One region of the Streptomyces sp. NPDC102360 genome, then DNA from elsewhere that is predicted to be linked to it. Evidence: riboswitches for the same ligand, from Rfam matches in the RefSeq annotation. Region 1 holds a riboswitch; each other region holds the start of a gene.
The links. A riboswitch is a leader RNA that binds a small molecule or an ion and turns the genes downstream of it on or off. The one in region 1 is predicted to bind cyclic di-AMP.

Region 1 (4,979 bases):
ACCTTGATCATCTTGCTGTTGGCGGGCAGTACCTCGGCGGCGAACCGGCGGATGCCGCGCTCGCGGGCGACGGCCGCGATGTGCTCCAGGAGCGCCGATGCGACGCCTCGGCCCTGGTGGGCGTCCTGCACGAGGAAGGCGACCTCCGCCTCGTCGGCCGGGGAGGTCGCCGGCAGGCCCTGCGCGTTGATCCGGTCGTAGCGCACCGTGGCGATGAACTCGCCGCCCACCGTGACCGCGAGACCGACCCGGTCCACGTAGTCGTGATGGGTGAAGCGGTGCACGTCCTTGGCGGACAGTCGTGGGTAGGGCGCGAAGAAGCGGTAGTACTTCGACTCGTCCGAGACCTGCTCGTAGAAGCTGGTCAGATGCTCGGCGTCCGCGGTCGTGATGGGCCTGATCCGCGCGGTGCCGCCGTCGCGCAGCACTACGTCGGCCTCCCAGTGGGCGGGATACTCATGCCGGTCCGACGGGGTCTCCATGCCGCAAGAGTAGGGCCGGGCACTGACAGATGACGGCCTGTCGTACGGGTCGCGGCCCGTGCGTACGGAAGGCACCCTATGGAGGACCGAAGGGCCGTGCCGGCGAGGACCTGGGTCCGCGTCACGCACGCCTTACGATATGGAACACTGGTCTAGACAACCGTGAGACACCTGAAGGGCAGCATCACATGGCTGAGCGCCGCGTCAACGTCGGCTGGGCCGAGGGCCTCCACGCCCGCCCCGCTTCCATCTTCGTCCGCGCTGCCACGGCGGCCGGCGTTCCCGTGACGATCGCCAAGGCCGACGGCAACCCCGTCAACGCCGCCTCCATGCTGGCCGTGCTCGGCCTGGGCGCGCAGGGCGGCGAGGAGATCGTGCTGGCCTCCGACGCCGAGGGCGCGGACGCCGCGCTCGACCGTCTGGCGAAGCTGGTCGCCGAGGGGCTCGAGGAGCTTCCCGAGACCGTCTGACACAAAGGCAAAAGCAGTACGGCTGAGCCGCGCGCCCCGAAGAGGGACGCGCGGCTTTTTCGTTCACCATTGCGACACGAATTGGGCAACAGAGAATAGGAGGAACCAGGCAGCTGGAATTGATCCGCACCTCATTCGATTCATTCGCCGAATAGTGCACTTCTTTGTATACGGCGCTTTTGTTAAAGCTGGCGACCCACCGTGTTGACTGCATGTTGCGAAGTCCTCACGCGCTCGCCCGCGCGGGGCACGCGCAGCCTGTGGGCGGCCGCCGCCCGCTCCGCATGCAGGACGGTCAGGGCGCGGGAACGCTCCGCGTCACCCCGCGCCACGGCGTCGACGATGGCGCCGTGCTCGGCCCAGGACTCGGCCGGCCGGGCCGGGCTCTCCACGGCGTACATCCAGGCAATCTTGTGGCGAAGCTGGGTGAGCAGGGTGATCAGGCCGGGGCTGCCGGAAGCCTGAGTAAGCGTCTCGTGGAACCAACTGCCGAGAGAGCGCAGATCCTCGCTCTGACCTCGCCTGGAGCGCTCCTGCCCCAGCCTGACCAGGCCGCGCAGCACCTTGAGGTGCGCCTCCGTGCGGCGCTGCGCGGCGCGGGCGGCCGCCATGGGTTCGAGCAGCGTGCGGATCTCCAGGAGATCGGCCGCCTCCCGCTCGGTGGGTTCGGCCACGCACGCGCCCGCGTGCCTGCGCGTGACGACGAACCCCTCCGCCTCCAGGGTGCGCAGCGCCTCACGGACGGGCACACGCGAGACCCCGTAGCGACGCGCGAGCAGTTCCTCGGTGAGCCTGCCACCGCGCTCGTACACGCCGGCGACGATGTCGTCGCGGATCGCTGTGCATACCGACTGTGCGGGAATGCGCATGACTCGACCTCCGCCTCAATGCCCGCGACACGCGGTCTATTGACGCCCGGTCGGGCGCGAATGACACGCGGCCGGAACGTTTACCCCGTGACTCTATTCCACCGGACTTGAATTTCCGACGAGAGAACTGAATCCGGGGATATTTTTTGGACACCGCGGACCCGCGCACACGAAAGCCCCGGCTCGATGAGCCGGGGCTTTCGTGGAGTGTGCCTGGCGGGTCAGACGTTCACACCGTGCTGTCGCAGGTACGCGACGGGGTCGATGTCCGAGCCGTAGTCGGGGCCGGTACGGGCCTCGAAGTGGAGGTGCGGGCCCGTGACGTTGCCGGTGGCTCCGGAGAGGCCGATCTGCTGACCGGGGGTGACGTCCTGGCCGACGGAGACGCCGATCGAGGACATGTGACCGTACTGGGTGTACGTACCGTCCTTCATCTTGATCACGACGTTGTTGCCGTACGCGCCACCCCAGCCGGCCTCGACGACGGTACCCATGCCGACCGCGTGCACCGAAGTGCCGCTGGAGGCGTGGAAGTCGATGCCGGTGTGGCTGCCGGAGGACCACAGTCCGCTGCCGGCCTGGTAGGCGGTGGAGACGTACGAGCCGGATATCGGCGACACGAAGCTGTTCAGGCGCTTGCGCTCGGCCTCGCGGGCGGCGCGCTCCTTGGCCTCGCGCTCCTTCTCGGCCTTCTCGGCGGCCCGCTTCTTGGCCTCCGCCTCGGCCTTGCGCTTGGCCTCCTCGGCCTTCTTCTTGGCCTCGGCCTCGGCCTTCGCCTTGGCGGCCGCCTTCTGCTGCGCGGTGGCCTGCGCGTCGATCTGCTCGGCCAGGGAGTCGCCGATGGCGACGGCCTGCGTGAGGCCGTCGTGCGGGACTGTCGCGGTGTCGGCGGCGAGCGCGGGGGCGGCGAGGCCACCCACCACGCCCGTCGTGGTGATGGCGGCGACGCCCGCGAACTGAGCGGTGGTACGCGTCAGGCGGCTGGGACGGCGGTGCTTCCCGGTGGCACGGGTGAACCCCATGAAGTGGCTGGTCCTTTCCTTCCTTCTCGCCTACCGGGTTAGCTGACGGGTTCGGAGCAGGAAGGTCTCCTACAGACTCCCTCCCCTACGGGAAGAGCGCCCGATTCACCCCAGGGACTTCGGTGGGTCCCCGGCTCCCCTGGCTCGCACCATGGGGACTCGGCGATGACTGTCCGGTGTCGCGGGCGCGACGTACGTCTGGCGAACAGCCGGACCGAACGCTAAGCGGGGCGTCTTTGAATCAACAAACAGAACCCGCCTTTTGTAGCGCACGCCACAGGGCAGACAGGCAACCTCTACGCCAATACGGACATTTGGGAACGTGTGGTGATTATGGATGATCGTGACCGACGCCACGAAGCCCCGGCGGCCAGTGACGGCGCCGGGGCTTCGTGGGGTGCCGCGGGAGACGAGCTCAGCCGGCGACCACAGTGACTTCGCCAATACCGAGCGCCTTCACCGGCTCCTCGATCTGCGCGGCGTCGCCCACCAGGATCGTGACCAGACGGTCCGCGGGGAACGCGCTCACGACGGCGGCCGTGGCCTCCACGGTGCCCGTAGCGGCCAACTGCCGGTACACCTGCGCCTGGAAGTCGTCCGGCAGGTGCTGCTCGACCTGGTCGGCGAGGGTGCTCGCGACGGCCCCCGCGGTCTCGAACTTCAGCGGGGCGACACCCACCAAGTTCTGTACGGCGGTGTCCCGTTCGGCATCCGTGAGCCCCTCGGCCGCCAGCGTGCGCAGGACCTTCCACAGGTCGTCGAGCGCGGGCCCGGTGTTCGGCGTGTCCACCGAGCCGCTGATGGCGAGCATCGCGGCGCCGCTGCCGTCGGGCGCGGAGCGCAGCACCTGGGCGAAGGACCGCACACCGTAGGTGTAGCCCTTCTCCTCGCGCAGGACGCGGTCCAGGCGCGACGTGAGGGTGCCGCCCAGGCAGTACGTGCCGAGGACCTGCGCGGCCCACACACGGTCGTGCTTGTCCGGTCCGACCCGGCCCATGAGCAACTGCGTCTGCACGGCGCCCGGGCGGTCCACGATGATCACGCGACCGGTGTCGTCGGCGACGACCGGCGGCACGGGGCGCGGCTCGGCGGTGTCACCCGTCCAGGCGCCGAGCGTGTCGGCGAGGAGGGCGTCCAGGTCGATGCCCGTCAGGTCGCCCACGACGACGGCCGTCGCGGTGGCGGGGCGTACGTGCCGGTCGTAGAAGGCGCGCACTGCCGCGGCGTCGATGGCCGAGACGGTCTCCTCGGTGCCCTGGCGCGGGCGCGACACGCGCGCGTCGGCCGGGAAGAGCTGCCTGGAGAGCTCCTTGGCGGCGCGCCGGGCCGGGTTGGCGCTCTCGTGCGGGATCTCGTCCAGGCGATTGCGGACGAGGCGCTCGATCTCGCTGTCGGTGAAGGCGGGGGCCCGCAGGGCGTCGGCCAGGAGGGCGAGCCCCTTGGACAGGCGGGAGGCCGGCACTTCGAGGGAGGCACGGACGCCGGGGTGGTCGGCGTGCGCGTCCATCGTGGCGCCGCAGCGCTCCAGCTCGGCGGCGAACTCCTCGGCGGAGTGCTTGTCGGTGCCTTCGTTGAAGGCCCGCGCCATGATCGTCGCGACGCCGTCGAGGCCCTTCGGTTCGGCGTCCAGCGGCGCGTCCAGGTGCACCTCCACGGCGATGACCTGCTGGCCGGGCCGGTGGCAGCGCAGCACCGTCAGTCCGTTGGGGAGCGCGCCGCGCTCCGGGGCCGGGAACGCCCAGGGCTTGGGCTCGCCCGCCTGCGGCCGGGGATGGAAGTCCATGTTCGCGAGCTGCTCGGTCACTGGCCCGCCTCCTCAGCGTTCTCGGCGTTCTCGGCGTTCTCGGCGTTCTCGGTGTCGGCGGGCGCGGTCGGCTCGTACACGAGGGACGCGCGGTTGTCGGGGCGCAGCCGCGCCTTGGCGATCTCCTGGACGTCCTCGGCGGTCACGTCCAGGACGCGCCCCACGGCGGTCAGGGCGAGCTGCGGGTCGCCGAACAGGACGGCGTAGCGGCACAGCTCGTCCGCGCGCCCCGCGACCGTGCCCAGGCGGTCCAGCCACTCGCGCTCCAACTGGGCCTGGGCGCGCTCCATTTCCTCGGGACTCGGGCCCTCTTCGGCGAACCGGGCGAGCTC
Region 2 (4,979 bases), on a different contig from region 1:
CTGCGACCTCCTCGGCGTCCCCCGCGAGGACCAGGACGACTTCCGCGAGTGGGCGGGCATGATGATCCGCCACGGCGGGGGACCGCGCGGCGGCGTGGGCCGCTCCGTGAAGAAGATCCGCGCCTACCTGGCCGAACTCATCCACCGAAAGCGCAACGAGCCGGGCGACGACCTCATTTCCGGCCTGATCCGCGCCTCGGACCACGGCGAGCACCTCACGGAGAACGAGGCCGCGTCACTCGCCTTCATCATCCTGTTTGCCGGGTTTGAGACGACCATCAATCTCATCGGCAACGGCGCGTACGCCCTGCTCACTCACCCCGGCCAACGCGAGCGTCTGCAGCAGTCCATCGCGGCGGGGGAGACGGGCCTGCTGGAGACGGGGATCGAGGAACTGCTGCGCTTCGACGGGCCGGTGGAGATGGCCACCTGGCGGTTCGCCAGGGAGCCGCTGACCATCGGCGGCGTGGAGATCGGCGTCGGCGACCCGGTTCTCGTCGTGCTCGCCGCCGCCGACCGCGACCCGGCGCGCTTCACCGAGCCCGACACCCTCGACCTCTCCCGCCGCGACAACCAGCACCTCGGATACGGACACGGCATCCACTACTGCCTCGGCGCCCCGCTCGCGCGCCTGGAGGGGCAGACCGCTCTCGGCACGCTCCTGACGCGCCTGCCGGACCTGCGACTTGCGGTGGAACCTACCGATTTGCGGTGGCGTGGCGGGCTCATCATGCGTGGACTGCGCACGCTCCCGGTGGAGTTCACGCCGCGTCAGAATCCGGCCGGAGCTGACGGGCCGTCAACAATGTGACTTTCACGTGATCTACGCCTGATCGACTTGTGACAGGCGTTCGAGTGCAGCTACGTTCACGGATCATCGCGACACGCGCACAACTGGTTCCACTTTCACCATCCGTCGCACGCAGTACGCACGTAGCAGCATCAGTCTCGCGAAAGGCAACCGCATGCTCTCCGGGAACGGTCGACACCGTCGCCCCCGTCAGGCCCCTGCTCTCGTCGTCGCCGTCGGAGTCACCGGCAGCGCCATCGCGATCCCGCTGTTCGCCGCGAGCGGCGCGAGCGCCGCGACCACGCAGGCGTGGGACAAGCTCGCCGAGTGCGAGAGCGGCGGGCAGTGGAGCCTGGACGCCGGTAACGGCTACTACGGCGGCCTCCAGTTCACGCAGGAGAGATGGGAGCAGTACGGGGGGCTCGACTACGCCCCGCGTGCCGACCAGGCCAGCCGCTCGCAGCAGATAGCCGTCGCCGAGAAGGTTCTCGACGACAAGGGCGTGAGTGCCTGGCCGATGTGCTCGCTCACCGCGGACCTCACCAAGGACGACGATTCGGCGGACGTCGATCCGGGCGTGTCCGCGTCGCCGCAGCCGTCGGAGTCGTCATCCGACTCGTCGTCCGACTCGTCATCCGAGTCCGCGTCCGAGCCCTCCGGCACCGATGCCGACAACAAGTCGGACGAGGGCGCCGATGGTGAAGCCGACAAGGACGCCGACAAGACGGGCTCCGCGGACGCGACAGACAGCGCGACCGATTCGGCCGATTCAGCCGATTCGGGAGACAAGGGTCACGACGAAGCCGACGACTCCCATGTGTCGGGCGATACCTCCGGTAACACCGGTGACAAGGCCGAGGAGTCCTCGACCCCCTCAAGTGACAAGTCCCACGCGCCTTCTGACGACGCCGCCCCCGAGACGGCCCCGCCGTCCGCCTCCCCCTCCGGCGAGGCGTCGGACGACACCACGTCCGGCCGCCACCGCGGCGACCGCGCCGGCGACGACGGCTCCGACTCCCGTACGGGAGAGGGGCGTCACGCCTCGCGCGACGACAAGCGCGACGGTGACACGTACGAGGTCCACGCCGGCGACAACCTCTGGGACATCGCGGAGGCTCAGAACGTGCACGGCGGGTGGGACGCGCTCTATGAGCGGAACAAGGAGACGGTAGGTACCGACCCAGACCTCATCCTTCCTGGTCAGAGCCTGGATCTTGGGGACGTAACGGACAAAAACTAAAGGGAGTTCGGGCTGGTTGAGGGGTTTTGTCCGATGTCGATCGAGTGAGACATGGGTCTCAAAGCCCCTGATCGACTTTGAAATCGGACGGATCGACCGCTTACGTTCGTGACCGCTCGCTTCAGCGGGCCCCGATGGACGTCACGCCGAATCCTGCCAACGTCCGTACGGGAACAGTCGACGCGTAAGCGCCGTAGGCAGGAGCGGGGGACCCAGGTAAGCCGCCCATCCGGAAAACCGGACGGGCTTGGGGTTAAGCAGCGCACAAGGATGCGCGGCCGGACACTCACTGGTCCGAACCCGACAGCTCACCTCGCAGGCGTCGGTGAGGGGATATCTCCATGCTGTTTTCGTCCAAGAGCAAGCACCGCCGCCCGTCCAAGGCCATTCGCGTCGCCACGCTCGGCGGAGTCGCCGCTGCCGCCGTCGCCGTGCCGCTGATGGGTGCCACCTCGGCCTCCGCCGCCACCACGTCCGAGTGGGACCAGGTCGCGCAGTGCGAGTCCGGTGGCAACTGGTCCACCAACACCGGCAACGGTTTCTACGGTGGCCTGCAGTTCTCGTCCTCCACCTGGTCCGCCTACGGCGGCGACCAGTACGCCTCCACCGCCGACCAGGCGTCCAAGGCGCAGCAGATAGCCGTCGGCGAGAAGGTTCTCGCCTCCCAGGGCAACGGTGCCTGGCCGAACTGCGGCTCGGGCCTCTCCTCCACCCCGAACGAGGGTGGCGGCGACGACTCGTCCGCGCAGCAGCAGGCTCCGAAGCAGGAGACCCAGCAGCGCGCCGACCGTTCCGAGCAGCGCCAGCAGCCGCAGCAGCAGGAGGCCCCGAAGCAGGAGGCCCCCAAGCAGCAGGCTCCGAAGCAGGACACCGTCACCACCCCGACCGGCAACAAGGTCGAGAAGGGTGACGGCGAGTACAAGGTCGAGTCCGGTGACACCCTCAGCAAGATCGCCGAGGCGCACCACACGACCTGGCAGCAGCTGTTCGAGAAGAACAAGGACATCGTCAAGGACGCCAACCTGATCTACCCGGGTCAGCAGCTGCACCTCAGCTAAGACGTCCGGCCCCGCGCAGGGGCCACCCGGTCCGCACAGGACCACCACCAGGTACGGGCTCGGCATCGGCGGACGCCGAGCCCCGCCGCACCCCGTCCCCACGGGCCGCTCACTTCGGCGACCTCCCTCCCGGCACAGCCGGGAGGGAGGTCGCTGTTTTTGTTCCGTTAAGGAACATTTCGCTGTCGGCGTTGTCCAAGAGACGGGCGTTCGGATGGCCGATGCCCCCGGGCCGGTTACGCTCAGGGGGGCGGGACCCGTTGTCCGACGGTGCCCGCGAAGCTTCGTCACATCCAAGAAGGAGATGCTCGTGCCGTCCATCGACGTCGTCGTAGCCCGGGAAATCCTGGACTCCCGAGGCAACCCCACGGTCGAGGTCGAGGTCGGCCTCGACGACGGCAGCACGGGTCGTGCTGCCGTTCCGTCCGGTGCCTCCACCGGTGCCTTCGAGGCCATCGAACTCCGCGACGGTGACCCCAACCGTTACCAGGGCAAGGGCGTCGAGAAGGCCGTCCTCGCCGTCATCGAGCAGATCGGCCCGGAGCTCGTCGGTTACGACGCCACCGAGCAGCGCCTGATCGACCAGGCGATGTTCGACCTGGACGCCACCGACAACAAGGGCTCGCTCGGCGCCAACGCCATCCTCGGCGTCTCCCTCGCCGTCGCGCACGCCGCCTCCGAGGCCTCCGACCTGCCGCTGTTCCGCTACCTCGGTGGCCCGAACGCGCACCTGCTGCCGGTCCCGATGATGAACATCCTGAACGGTGGGTCCCACGCGGACTCCAACGTCGACATCCAGGAGTTCATGATCGCCCCGATCGGCGCGGAGTCCTTCTCCGAGGCCCTGCGCTGGGGCGCCGAGGTCTACCACACGCTGAAGAAGGTCCTGAAGAGCAAGGGCCTGGCCACCGGCCTGGGCGACGAGGGCGGCTTCGCCCCGAACCTGGGCTCGAACCGTGAGGCCCTCGACCTGATCCTCGAGGCCATCAAGGAGGCCGGCTACGTTCCCGGCCAGCAGATCGCCCTCGCGCTCGACGTCGCCGCCTCCGAGTTCTACAAGGACGGCAAGTACCAGTTCGAGGGCAAGGAGCGCTCCGCCGCCGAGATGACGGAGTACTACGAGGAGCTCGTCTCCGCGTACCCGCTCGTCTCCATCGAGGACCCGCTGTACGAGGACGACTGGGCCGGCTGGAACGTCATCACCGAGAAGCTGGGCGACAAGGTCCAGCTCGTCGGCGACGACCTCTTCGTCACCAACCCGGAGCGCCTGGCCCGCGGCATCGAGGAGAACTCGGCGAACGCCCTGCTCGTGAAGGTGAACCAGATCGGTTCGCTGACCGAGACCCTGGACGCCGTCGAGCTCGCGCAGCGCAACGGCTTCAAGTGCATGATGTCGCACCGCTCGGGCGAGACCGAGGACGTGACGATCGCGGACCTCGCCGTCGCCACGAACTGCGGCCAGATCAAGACCGGCGCCCCGGCCCGCTCCGAGCGCGTCGCCAAGTACAACCAGCTGCTGCGCATCGAGGAGATCCTCGACGACGCCGCGGTGTACGCCGGCCGCAGCGCCTTCCCGCGCTTCAAGGGCTGACGCTCGCCGTGAGGCAGTAGGCAGTTCCGTACGTCCCCGCACTCGGTCCCGTACCGTGTGCGGGGACGTACGTACGTGAGCGGGGAGGCGGGAGCAGGCGATGCCCGGAAAGGTCCGAAACAGGGACTCCAGAGATCGCTTCTCGACGGCCACCCGCCTGCGTGTACTGGGCGAGCAGACCGCCGAGCGCGTCTACCGCTCGCAGAGCAAGCGGCAGGCCCGCCGCTCCCGGCTCACGGGCCGCGCGGCGCTCCTCGCCCTCGTCCTGTGCACCCTCGTGGTCGCGCTCGCGTACCCGAT
Region 3 (4,979 bases), on a different contig from region 1:
TGGGCATCAAGGCGATACGGGGGCGGCGTTCGCTGCGCGCGGTGTTCGAGGAGGAACGGGGCGCGGCGGGCACCACCACCCTGCGCACCCTCAGGGAGGGCTTCGTGGTGGGCGTGGCGAACCCCAAGACGATCGTCTTCTTCGCGGCGGTGCTGCCCCAGTTCGTCGACCGGGAGGCGGGGCACACGGTGCTCCAAATGCTGCTCCTGGGCCTGGTGTTCAGCGTCATCGCGATCGCCTCCGACAGCCTCTGGGGCCTCGTCGCGTCCACGGCCCGCACCTGGTTCGCCCGCTCTCCGCGCCGCCTCGCTGCGGTCGGCGGCGCCGGCGGCCTCGCGATGGTGGGCCTCGGCGTGACGGTGGCGGCCACGGGGCGGGCGGACTGAGAAGCGTCGGGCGTCCGGCAGGATCACGCCACCCGTGTCGCCCCCGCGAAGGGCATCTCGTCGATCGGGGCCACCCGGACCGGTGCGCTCGGGTTCGGGGCGTGGATCATCTTGCCGTCGCCGATGTAGAGGCCCACGTGGCTGATCGAGGAGTAGAAGAAGACCAGATCGCCGGGTTGGAGCCGGGACTTCGGGATGCGCGGGCCCGCGTCGATCTGGGCGTACGTCGTGCGGGGGATTGAGACCCCGGCCGCCTTGTACGCGGCCTGCGTCAGGCCCGAGCAGTCGAAGGCGGAGGGGCCGGTGGCGCCCCATACGTAGGGGCTGCCCAGGGCGCCGTACGCGAAGGAGACCGCGGCCTTGGCACGGGAGTTGGTGGCCTGGGAGAGGTCGGCGCGTTCCGCCGAGCGCGAGGCGTGTCCGCTCTGCGTGGCGGTGGGCGTGCGCTTCTCAGGGGTGAGGCGGTCGAGGAGGCGGCGTGCCTCCGCGAGTTTTCGCTTCACCTTCTTCTTGTTGTCCTCCAACTCGGCCTTCTTGGCGCGGAGTTCGGAGAGTGTGCCGTCGGCGTCGCCGCGCAGCTGGTCGATCTCGCGGAGTTCGCCCTGTACGCGGGTGACCGAGGCGGCCTGCCGGGCGCCGATGCGCTCCGTGAGGGACGCCTTGTCGAGGTAGGCGTCGGGGGAGGAGGAGAGGAGCAGCTGGACCGACGGGTCCACGCCTCCGGTGCGGTACTCGGAGGCCGCCACCGAACCCAGCTTCTCGCGCTCGGAGTTGAGGGATTCGGTGCGCCGGGACGCCTCGTCCTGGAGCGCGTCCACCTTCTTCCGCGCCCCGTCCGCCTTCTCCTTCGCCCCGTTGTACTTCTGGGTGGCGACCTCCGCCTCCTGGTACAGCTTGTCGACCTTGGCCCGCACCTGGGTGGGGCTGAGCTCGGGCTCCGCGTGCGCCGCCCCGCCGTCGAGGGCGGTGACGGTGGCCGCGGAGGCGAGGGCGAGGGTGGCCGCGGTGCGGCCCGTGCCACCGCTGAGCGAACGCGGTCGGGGCTTGCGGTGCGCTGCCGGCACAAGGTCCTCCTCTGGGCGGCCGTCCGAAACGCACGGCCCCCGGTCGCGCGTCCGGCGGCGGCCCGCACAGGGGGAGCGGGTCGCCGCCGGACCTTTCTCGGCGGGGGTGTCCGACTGCCGCCCCTGGTTCGGGCGGCGGTGGGGAGCCGGTCACCTGAGCAAGGACGCTAAACCTCGGCGTAACGGGTTGGTGGCCGATTGTTCGCAACTGGCCCATTTGTTACGGGCGGTGGCAGAGAGTGACAGCCGGGCCTCCGAAGTGGCCCGAAACGGGCCCAAGTAGGCTCCGGCCCCATGGACGTACTCATCAACCTCTTCGTCGGTCTGCACATCATCGGCATCGCCTCGCTGCTCGGCGGCTTCCTCACGCAGATGTCGGCGATGAAGGAGGGCGCGGCCCGCTTCAACAAGGCGATGCTGCACGGCGCGCTGACGATGCTGGTGACCGGCGTCGCCCTGGTCGGCCTCAACCAGGCCGACGGCTCCACCGTGAACAACATCAAGATCGGCGTGAAGCTCGCGGTCCTGATCGTGATCCTCGGCATCGTCTATGTGAAGCGGGACGAGGAGAAGGCGGAGAAGGGCCTGTTCGCGACGGTCGGCGCGCTCACCGTCGCGAACATCTTCATCGCGGTGCTCTGGACCTGATCACAGGCGTCACAGGCGTCACAGGCGTCACCGACGGGGCTCAGGCAGGCCGCACCACGCTGTGGATCGACGACGTGCCGTCGTAGTAGATCGACTCCTCGCGCACCACCGCGCCCGGCTTCGGCGCGTGCACCATCATGCCGTCGCCCATGTAGAGGCCCACGTGGCTGATGTCGTCGTAGAAGAACACCAGGTCACCGGGTTGGATATCGGAGAGCGGCACCGTCTTGCCGATCTCGACCTGGTCCCAGGTCGTCCGCGGCAGCGAGATCCCCGCGGACTTCCACGCCGCCTGCGTCAGACCCGAGCAGTCGTACGAGTCCGGTCCCGTGGCACCCCACACGTACGGCTTGCCCTCCTGCGCCTTGGCGAACGCGAGCGCCTGCGCGGCCTTGGTGGCGTACGAGGCGTCCGATGAGCCCGCCGAGCCGGTGGAGGAGCCCGAGGAACCGGAGGACTGCCCCTGCTCCTTCGCCTCCTCGGCCGCCTTCCGCTTCGCCGCCTCCGCGGCCTTCTGCTCGGCGGCCAGCTCGGCGGCCTTCTTGCGGGCCGCCTCCTCCTTGGCCTTCTCGATCGCGGCGAGCCGCGCCTTCTCCTCGGCGGTCAGCTTGGACAGCAGCTGACGCGCGTCGGAGAGCTTCGTCTGGACGGTCTCCTTCGAGGACCTCAGCTCGGCCTGCGAGTCGGTGAGGTCCTCGAGGCTCGACTGGGCCTCGGTGCGCTTCTTCGCGGTCTCGCGTGTCTGCTTCTGATAGTCGTCGATCGACTTCTTCTGCTCGTCGGTCAGCCGGCTCATCAGCTGGCGCTGCGAGAAGTAGTCCTCCGGGTCGTCCGCGAGGAACATGGTCGCGGTGTCGCTCACACTGCCCGAGCGGTACTGCTCGGCGGCGTACCTGCCGAGCTTCTGGCGGGCCGTGTTCATGTCCTCGGTGCGCTGCGCGACATCGTCGAGGAGCTTGTCGACCTGGTGCTTCTTGGAGTCGGTCCGTTCCTTGGCGCCGTTGTACTTCTGGGTGGCGACCTCGGCCTGCCGGTACAGGGTGTCGACCTTCTGCTGGACCTCTTCGAGACGCGGCTTCGACGACGGCTGCGCGGGCGCGGCCTGCGCCGTCTGCGAGAGCAGGGCCACGGACGTGAGGGCGGCGGTCGTGATGCCGACCGCCGGGGTCGTGCGAAGGCCGCCGGTCATCCGGGAACGGCTGCGGGGCTTGCGGTGCGACGCCAAGGCAGGCGACTCCTTCCGTCGTCCGCCTACCGGGTTAGCTGTCGGGTTCGGGCGTGGTACGTGGAAGGCTGCCCTACGGTCGGCTGACCGATTCACCCCAAGGTCGGTTGGGTCCCCGGTTCCCTGCCTCGCGGCGTACGGAACTCAGCGGGGGCTGCCCGTTCGCCGCGACTTCCGCGGGCGGGGGGACGGGCTGCCCGGCTGCACCGTAGCCAACTCGTGTGGCTGCTGTGAAGGTTGATGTTCGATATGCCCGATACATTTTCGTGATCTCTTCCTCTGGGCCCCCTTGGATTTCCAAGGGGGCCGCGGGTTGTCAGTGGGGCGGCCTAGACTCGTAGAGCGATGAGCAGCCTCTTTGACGACAGCTTCCTGACCGGCCTCCAGAACAGTGCGGAGGAGCCCCCGCCGCCGCCCCCGGACCCCGAGTACGACGACGGGGCCCCGGAGCCGATGCCGGACGGGCTGTTCGGTGTGCCCCCGGAGCGGGACGCGCACTATCGGGACGGCGCCCCGCGCCCGGTCCTCGACTCGGCCACCCTCCTCGAGGGGCTGAACGAGAACCAGCAGGCGGCCGTCGTGCACGGCGGCGCCCCGCTGCTCATCGTCGCGGGCGCCGGATCCGGCAAGACCCGCGTCCTCACGCACCGCATCGCGTACCTGCTCGCCGAGCGCGGAGTGCACCCCGGCCAGATCCTCGCGATCACGTTCACGAACAAGGCCGCGGGCGAGATGAAGGAGCGCGTCGAGGACTTGGTGGGCCCGCGCGCGAACGCCATGTGGGTCTCCACCTTCCACAGCGCCTGCGTCCGCATCCTGCGCCGGGAGAGCAAGAAGCTGGGCTTCACGTCCTCCTTCTCGATCTACGACGCCGCCGACAGCAAGCGGCTCATGGCGCTCGTCTGCCGCGACCTGGACCTTGACCCGAAGAAGTTCCCGCCGAAGTCCTTCAGCGCGAAGATCAGCAATCTCAAGAACGAGCTGATCGACGAGGAGGACTTCGCGGGCACGGCTGCCGACGGCTTCGAGAAGACCCTCGCCCAGGCCTACGCGATGTACCAGGCACGCCTGCGTGAGGCGAACGCGCTGGACTTCGACGACCTGATCATGACGACGGTGAACCTGCTGCGCGCGTTCCCGGACGTCGCCGAGCACTACCGCCGCCGCTTCCGCCACGTCCTCGTCGACGAGTACCAGGACACGAACCACGCGCAGTACGCGCTGGTCAGGGAACTGGTCGGCCCCACCGAGGGCGAGGACGCGGACCCGGCCGAGCTGTGCGTCGTGGGTGACGCGGACCAGTCGATCTACGCGTTCCGTGGCGCCACGATCCGTAACATCCTGCAGTTCGAAGAGGACTACACGAACGCGAAGACGATCATGCTGGAGCAGAACTACCGCTCCACGCAGACGATCCTCAGCGCGGCGAACGCGGTGATCGAGCGCAACGAGTCGCGCCGCCCCAAGAACCTCTGGACCAACGAGGGACCCGGCGCCCAGATCACCGGCTACGTCGCGGACACCGAGCACGACGAGGCGCAGTTCATCGCCGACGAGATCGACCGGCTCACGGACGCGGGCGACGCGCTGGCGGGCGACGTCGCGGTCTTCTACCGGACGAACGCGCAGTCCCGTGTCTTCGAAGAGATCTTCATC

Region 2: linked by a shared signal. The riboswitch ahead of ACIRHA_RS33310 (transglycosylase family protein) and the one ahead of ACIRHA_RS13810 (M23 family metallopeptidase) in region 1 are both predicted to bind cyclic di-AMP.
Region 3: linked by a shared signal. The riboswitch ahead of ACIRHA_RS30005 (NlpC/P60 family protein) and the one ahead of ACIRHA_RS13810 (M23 family metallopeptidase) in region 1 are both predicted to bind cyclic di-AMP.

Annotation. Positions count from the first base shown of each region.
Region 1 is NZ_JBIWLG010000002.1:985,056-990,034, forward strand. Features, by position in the region: gene ACIRHA_RS13795 (GNAT family N-acetyltransferase) at 1-482, opposite strand, end outside; gene ACIRHA_RS13800 (HPr family phosphocarrier protein) at 671-952, shown strand; gene ACIRHA_RS13805 (GntR family transcriptional regulator) at 1,135-1,821, opposite strand; gene ACIRHA_RS13810 (M23 family metallopeptidase) at 2,043-2,843, opposite strand; cyclic di-AMP (ydaO/yuaA leader) riboswitch at 2,856-3,018, opposite strand; gene ACIRHA_RS13815 (M16 family metallopeptidase) at 3,259-4,626, opposite strand; gene ACIRHA_RS13820 (M16 family metallopeptidase) at 4,644-4,979, opposite strand, start outside.
Region 2 is NZ_JBIWLG010000011.1:65,362-70,340, reverse strand. Features, by position in the region: gene ACIRHA_RS33320 (cytochrome P450) at 1-811, shown strand, start outside; gene ACIRHA_RS33315 (transglycosylase family protein) at 966-2,030, shown strand; cyclic di-AMP (ydaO/yuaA leader) riboswitch at 2,210-2,367, shown strand; gene ACIRHA_RS33310 (transglycosylase family protein) at 2,372-3,088, shown strand; gene eno (phosphopyruvate hydratase) at 3,399-4,679, shown strand; gene ACIRHA_RS33300 (septum formation initiator family protein) at 4,780-4,979, shown strand, end outside.
Region 3 is NZ_JBIWLG010000009.1:102,491-107,469, reverse strand. Features, by position in the region: gene ACIRHA_RS30020 (LysE family translocator) at 1-386, shown strand, start outside; gene ACIRHA_RS30015 (NlpC/P60 family protein) at 410-1,450, opposite strand; gene ACIRHA_RS30010 (hypothetical protein) at 1,745-2,098, shown strand; gene ACIRHA_RS30005 (NlpC/P60 family protein) at 2,139-3,323, opposite strand; cyclic di-AMP (ydaO/yuaA leader) riboswitch at 3,331-3,483, opposite strand; gene pcrA (DNA helicase PcrA) at 3,669-4,979, shown strand, end outside.